3 regions of the Pseudoalteromonas sp. A757 genome follow, and region 1 is predicted to be linked to each of the others. Evidence: predicted binding sites of a transcription regulator. Region 1 holds the regulator's gene; each other region holds the start of a gene.
What was found. The regulator sigma-54, encoded in region 1, starts transcription at its own class of promoters, with help from an activator protein. The targets are predictions, from matches to a motif close to GTTGGCACGNNNNTNGNNT.
Positions count from the first base shown of each region.

Region 2: the regulator sigma-54 is predicted to act here: its motif matches at 1,342-1,360, upstream of DRB05_RS20940 (LruC domain-containing protein).
Region 3: the regulator sigma-54 is predicted to act here: its motif matches at 1,245-1,263, upstream of DRB05_RS16570 (flagellar basal body rod protein FlgF).

Region 1 is NZ_QNQN01000071.1:42,513-44,789, reverse strand. Features, by position in the region: gene lptB (LPS export ABC transporter ATP-binding protein) at 1-536, shown strand, start outside; gene DRB05_RS14445 (RNA polymerase factor sigma-54) at 583-2,082, shown strand; gene hpf (ribosome hibernation promoting factor) at 2,112-2,277, shown strand, end outside.
Region 2 is NZ_QNQN01000074.1:306,872-309,148, forward strand. Features, by position in the region: gene DRB05_RS20930 (WecB/TagA/CpsF family glycosyltransferase) at 1-126, opposite strand, end outside; gene DRB05_RS20935 (hypothetical protein) at 311-1,048, opposite strand; gene DRB05_RS20940 (LruC domain-containing protein) at 1,399-2,277, shown strand, end outside.
Region 3 is NZ_QNQN01000072.1:207,751-210,027, forward strand. Features, by position in the region: gene flgG (flagellar basal-body rod protein FlgG) at 1-427, opposite strand, end outside; gene DRB05_RS16570 (flagellar basal body rod protein FlgF) at 444-1,208, opposite strand; gene flgE (flagellar hook protein FlgE) at 1,332-2,277, opposite strand, start outside.

The DNA of each region.
Region 1 (2,277 bases):
GCGAAGACATCACTTTACTACCGATGCATAGCCGCGCGCGACTTGGCATTGGCTATCTTCCGCAAGAGTCTTCAATCTTTAGAAAGCTCACGGTCTATCAAAATTTAATGGCGATTTTAGAAACTCGAAAAGACTTAACTAAAGTTGAAAGAGAGGCTGAGCTAAATGAGTTATTAGATGAATTTAATATTCAACATATTCGCGATTCACAGGGTATGGCATTATCGGGAGGCGAAAGAAGACGGGTAGAAATTGCTCGCGCTTTAGCCGCTAATCCCAAGTTTATCCTGTTAGATGAACCTTTTGCTGGTGTTGATCCAATTTCGGTGTTAGATATAAAGACAATCATAGAGCACCTAAAAAACCGCGGTATCGGTGTATTAATCACCGATCACAACGTAAGAGAAACACTAGACGTATGTGAAAAGGCCTACATCGTTTCACATGGTGAGTTAATCGCTGCAGGCACGCCAGAACATGTTTTGGCAGATCAAACCGTAAGAGATGTCTACCTAGGCGAACAATTCAAGCTATAGTTAAGACGTAGTATTAATAACTGTTAAAAAGGATTGTTAGAGATACATGAGGCAATCATTACAGCTGCGCATGGGGCAGCAACTTACAATGACTCCACAACTGCAACAAGCTATTCGCTTGCTGCAGCTTAGTACATTGGATCTGCAACAGGAAATACAAGAAGCATTAGACAGCAATCCATTATTGGAAGTGGAAGAAGGTGATAATACTGACGGCGAAAATGCTGACCAACACGGCCAAGAAAAGAGCAGCACTGAAGATAATCAAAATTCAGGCGATGAAGCATCGGTTAGTGACTATGAGATAGACTCAGATACCGCCATGAGCAAAGACACGGTGAGCGATGATCTCGCCATGGATGTCACTTGGGACGAGTATATGAGCGCAGCTCCAGCCGCCAGCTCAGGTCCACTCCCTGATGACGATAATGTTTATCAAGGGGAAACCTCTGAATCTCTCCATGATTATCTCATGTGGCAACTTGAGTTGACTCCATTTAGTCCAACAGATAGAGCTATTGCGATTGCGATTATTGAAGCGGTCGACCTGTCAGGCATTTTAACACTCTCTTGCGAAGACATTTTAGAGAGCATTAATGACGAAGATAGCGAAGAGCCTATTGAGCTAGATGAAGTCGAAGCCGTACTCAAACGTATTCAGCTTTTTGACCCTGTTGGTATCGCTGCGCGTAGTTTACAAGAATGCTTATGTATTCAGCTAAACCAATTCGCCCCAGATACGCCATGGATTGCCGAAACGAAAATGATCCTGACAGAGCATATTGATTTGCTTGCCAGCCGTGACTATCGAACTTTGGCTAAGAAAACGCGCCTTAAAGAAGCCGATCTCAAAGAGGTGATGACGCTAATTCATAGTCTTAACCCAAAGCCTGCGGCAAGCATTATTCATGAAGAACCTGAGTATGTGATCCCTGATGTATCGGTGAAAAAAGTAAAAGGTCGTTGGGTCGTAGAGCTAAACCCTGATGCTATGCCTAAAATAAGAGTAAACGATCACTACGCTGCGATGTCTAGAACGGCGAAATCCAGTACGGATAGTCAGTTTATTCGCTCTCATTTACAAGAAGCAAAATGGTTTATTAAAAGCTTAGAAAGCCGAAATGATACTTTATTAAAAGTTACCAATTGCATTGTGCAACAACAACAGGCATTCTTTGAACATGGCCCCGAAGCAATGCGCCCTATGGTGCTAAATGATGTTGCTGAAATGGTTGAGATGCATGAGTCCACAATTTCCCGTGTGACAACACAAAAATATATGCATACACCTCGGGGAATATTTGAGCTGAAGTATTTCTTCTCTAGCCATGTAAGTACAGAAAATGGAGGTGAGTGCTCTTCCACAGCAATTAGGGCACTTATCAAAAAGCTGATAGCTGCAGAAAATACCGCGAAGCCATTGAGTGACAGCAAAATTGCAGATATCTTAGCTGAGCAAGGAATTAAGGTAGCGAGACGCACGATTGCAAAATATCGTGAATCCCTGGCCATTCCACCGTCAAATCAGCGTAAAAGTTTGATATAAGACGTAAAACCCAAGAAGGAAAAATGCTTATGCAACTAAATCTAACTGGTCGCCATGTAGAAATTACTGACTCATTAAGAGACTATGTCACCAACAAGTTTGCGAAGCTAGAAAGGCACTTTGATCATATCAATAACGTGCATGTGATCCTAGATGTCGAGAAGCTAGTACAAAAAGCAGAAGCAACATTACACG
Region 2 (2,277 bases), on a different contig from region 1:
TGAAAGTAAAAAATTTACGCTGTAGATTGGCAATAATAGAATGAAAAAAATAGCCGCGATAAGTAGCGATGTATATCTTGTTACTGCTGCGTTTGAGATTTTCTTTTCAAAATTTGACTCTCTCATAAATCACCTCGACTCCAGTTTCCTTACCTAGCTTTTGCTACTACCGTGCCAAAAGTATAAGCTATTGTTTTTATTTGAAATGTGGAAATTAAATGAAGTTAATGGTCGCAAAATGCAAAATAAATTCCGAATTAGAAAATGAATTTAGAAAAGATTAAAAATACAAAAAAAAGACCTAAAGGTCTTATGAAAAAACTTTATATTCTGAAATTACCCTGTTAAACAATATTGGGATCCGCTCTTGTACCTTTTTCAACTTTTCAGCCATCTCAGACTTTTTATTTAAATTGCAACGCAGCATTAATTTTGAAAATTTAAAAACAATTCGATGGAAGATGATATCGAGGAAAGAGCTTTTCATTGGGCCATAATTAAAATGTCTTATATAATCTTCACACTGTTCACTTCTTGTGTTATTCCACTTTTCATTAATAACTTCTAACCCATCACAGCCTTTTGCAAAGTGAATTACATGGCCGTTTTCTCCCCAGCCCACGGTATCTATGTCTGAAACAGGCTCATGGATTGCGTTAATGATTTGATCTAGCCACGCAATAGACTCAGGGCATGATTTCATTAACATCACCCCTGAGTTTAGCTTGCCGCTATATCCTTTCGCCATAAACAAAAATTTATCTGGTTTTACTAGACTTGTCAGTTCAGGACAATCATTTTGAATGTAGGCATCAGCATCAACAAATAAGACGTATTGGTAGCCGGCTGTCAATGCTGCGCGTAATAAGTACAACTTGAGCCAACAACACTCAGCACCAAGATTTGTCACCCACGGCTTTTCAACAACAATATATTCGTATCCCATTTTTTCCGCATATCTGCGCTGACTCTCAAGATGGCGGCGATATCTAATTTGGTACCCGTTCAGTGCTATGCTGAATATAAGTGTAGTATTTTTGCTTGCCATAAAGCCTCCTGTTTACTGTAACAGGCAGTGCAAATACTGCTCCAGCAATTAATCCTAAGTAACACCTAGCAAAAATAAAATTCATAAACATATGATTTTTATTAAAAATAAAATTTCGTATCCCTATCTTCACTCACTAAGCTACTTTTCTTTAGAAGAATGAGCTAGTCGTTTTAACTACTTATTTTAGATATATCACCAATCTGCAAGTCAGACTGCACTGCAAAATGCGAAAAACATGAACACCCTTCCCAAAATAAATCATAACTCAATGATAAATAATGATTTATAAAATTGGCACGGAAACTGACTAAAGTACTCCAAGCGAACTTCAGCCCTTGGAGGCAATCATGAAAAACATTTCAAAGTTAACATGTTCAATTTTTGCGTTAAGCGCCATAGTCTCTAACGCACTGGCAGTCGAAAAGCAGGGTTCAAACTATGTTTGGCAATTCAATTCTGGCCAGCCCTGGCCTCTGGGTTACAATCAAGCGACAGGAAAACCCGACCAACTAACATACGCCAGAGGGGAATATACGCCTGAATTTTTTAAACGGATTGCAAACGCTTTACCAGAAAGTCGAGTAAATGAAGCGTTTATAACTGGAGATCAAGGCTCAACAATACATTTGACTGAGGATGCAGAGGTCTTCATCACATTTATCCATGAGGGTGCGGGTTATAAAAACTCTTTCGGTTACTTTACGTTCGATCCCGAAAACCCTCCTCAAACACCAGAAGAAGTCCAAGAGAAAATTGTTTTTCCAAATTTGAGCTACCCCCACTTAACTAATGGTCACCGTGTGAGCATTGGAGAGTTCCCAGCTGGAACTAGTATCGGCTTTTTTATTGCAGCTAATGGATTTTGGTACTACACAGGGGTTAAGCCCTTCAAAGTTCCCTATTACTACTCGCTGTCTCATCTCAATCCAGAATCTGATGAGTCGCTCAAACAGCACTGTGTATTACTTCACGACGAAGAGCAAAATGAAGTGGTGATCGGATTTGAGGACTTACCACGAACTTGGGGAGATAATGATTTCAACGATGCCCTGTTCAGCGTTAAAAGTTCACCAGAAACCGCCATTTCAGCCTCAAATTTAAGCACAATGCCTGAATCAGATGATAGTGATGCTGATGGCGTACCCGACGACCAGGACGAGTTTCCAAATGATCATACCCGGGTGAGCAGTCAATACTTCCCTTCACAAGATGGGGTAGCAACCTTT
Region 3 (2,277 bases), on a different contig from region 1:
CGTTCATCTCAGGTAACACAGGAAAACCCGCGCCTGAAGTAACTATCCGCCCTTCTTCGTCCGTCGTGAACTGACCATTTCTTGAATATGCGGTTGTGCCATCTGGCATCTGAATCTCAAAAAAGCCCGGACCTTGGATCATCCAATCCAAAGAATTTTCGGTACTTAACATATTGCCTTGAGAAAAGTTCTTTTGGTTGGCGACCACTTTGGCACCTGCACCAAGCATCAAACCAGACGGTAACTCTGTATCTTGAGAGCTGCGACCTCCGGGTTGATTGATGTTTTGATATAGTAAGTCTTCGAATATCGCCCGACTCTTTTTGTAACCAACGGTACTGGCGTTAGCCAAGTTGTTAGAAATAACTGAAATATCAGTTTGCTGAGCATCTAAGCCTGTTTTACTTATCCACAATGCCGGATTCATAATCTCTACCTCACTCTTAAACTATGCGTAGGAGCGAAGTGTGTCGCTCATCTATTTCTTCAGCTGTTTTCATCAGCTTAATTTGCATTTCAAATTGTCTTTGATGGTTGATCATATCGACCATCTCATGAACAGGATTGACGTTAGACATCTCTAAGAAGCCGCTCATCACTTTTGCGGTTGGAGATATTTCACAAAAGCCACAAATCCCATCTTCTAGCTTATCTTCTTTTGGTCTATAAAGGCCGTCATTACCTTTTTGTAGCTTGCTATTATCCGCTTCAATAATTTTCAGCCTATCAACCACTTCCAGAAAGTTAGCAGGAGCGCCTTGTGGACGCACTTGAATAGAGCCATCGTCACTAAAAACCACCTTATCAACAGGGATAGGCAAGACGATGGGCCCACCTTCGCCAATAAGTTGACGCCCGTGAGCGGTGACTAACGCACCATCATTACGAATGTTGAGTGTGCCGACTTTGGTGTAAGCTTCTTCACCCGACGCATCAACAACACTGATCCACGACTTGTCATCTACCGCAATATCAAGCTCTCGGCCAGTTTCAACAATTGCACCGCCAGTCATATTAGTACCAGGGCGCTCTTGCATCGCGAAAACTCGAGTAGGTAGCCCTTCGCCAAACGCCTGCATTGAGCGCGCTTGTGCAAAATCAGCTTTGAAGCCAGTCGTGTTGGCATTAGCAAGGTTATTCGCTTTAAGTGCCACACCGCGTAAGCTCTGCTTAGCGCCTGACATTGCGATATACACCATTTTATCCATGACGATGACCTATAAAATTCAAACTTAACTTAGTTAATGCAAGCACAGTGCCAAAGTGAGGAGATGTTTTTGACGGACATAAAAAAGGCTGCCTTTGGAGCAGCCTTTGGAGGGCATAATATATTATCGGATCTGTAATATATTTTGTTGTAATGTAGAGTTAACCTCAAGCGCCCGAGAGTTCGCTTGGAAGTTACGTTGAGCACTGATAAGGTCTACTAACTCGTTAGTCAGGTTAACGTTCGATTGCTCTAGGGCCGATGAACTAATACCACCAAGCGTACCTGTGTTTGGCTCACCCGCAAGAGGTTCACCAGAAGATAGGCTCTTCTTCCACTCAGTATTGCCAATCGCCTGAAGGCCTTGAGAATTCGGGAAGCGTACTAGCGCTACTTGCCCTAAGAACGTTGAGTCGCCGTTAGTATATGAAGCCACTACTTTACCATCAGTACCAATATCAATACCAGCTAAACGGCCAACGGTCGCACCGTCTTGCTCCAATGCTTTTACTTCAAATCGACCAGATGAGTATTGCGTTGGTAGTTTTTGAGCAGTATTTGCTTCATCACGCCAGTTAACAACAATGTCATTTGGAAAAGTTGCACCGTTATCAAGCAAGTTTGACATACCGATAGTTGGGTCAACTGCATCTTGAGGTCCAGCAAGACTTAAGGGGTTAAATGTCGAGCCAGTATTGTTACTAAATGTCAGTGGTGAAGCTGATGGATCATCCGCTGTTTGTGAAGGAATACCACTTGCGTCAAAACGAAATACGCTTACTGGTGTGTATGGCACAGGTGGTGTAGCTGTCGGGTCAATTTGCTGCGCATTGTGGTTAAATGGCTTATCGTCCATTGTTGCGTAAGTTGACCATTCATTATCCGCCGTTTTTCTGAAGAATAACTGTAATGTATGTGATTCACCCAACGAGTCATATACCGTAATTGCCGTTCTTGAATTATATGAGGCCCGTTGCTCAGGATCAAAAGCAATCGTAGGTGGTTGCGCCGTCGCATCTAAGTTAAACGAAGTATAGATTTGCGATGTTGCTCGAGGAGAACCTGATGCA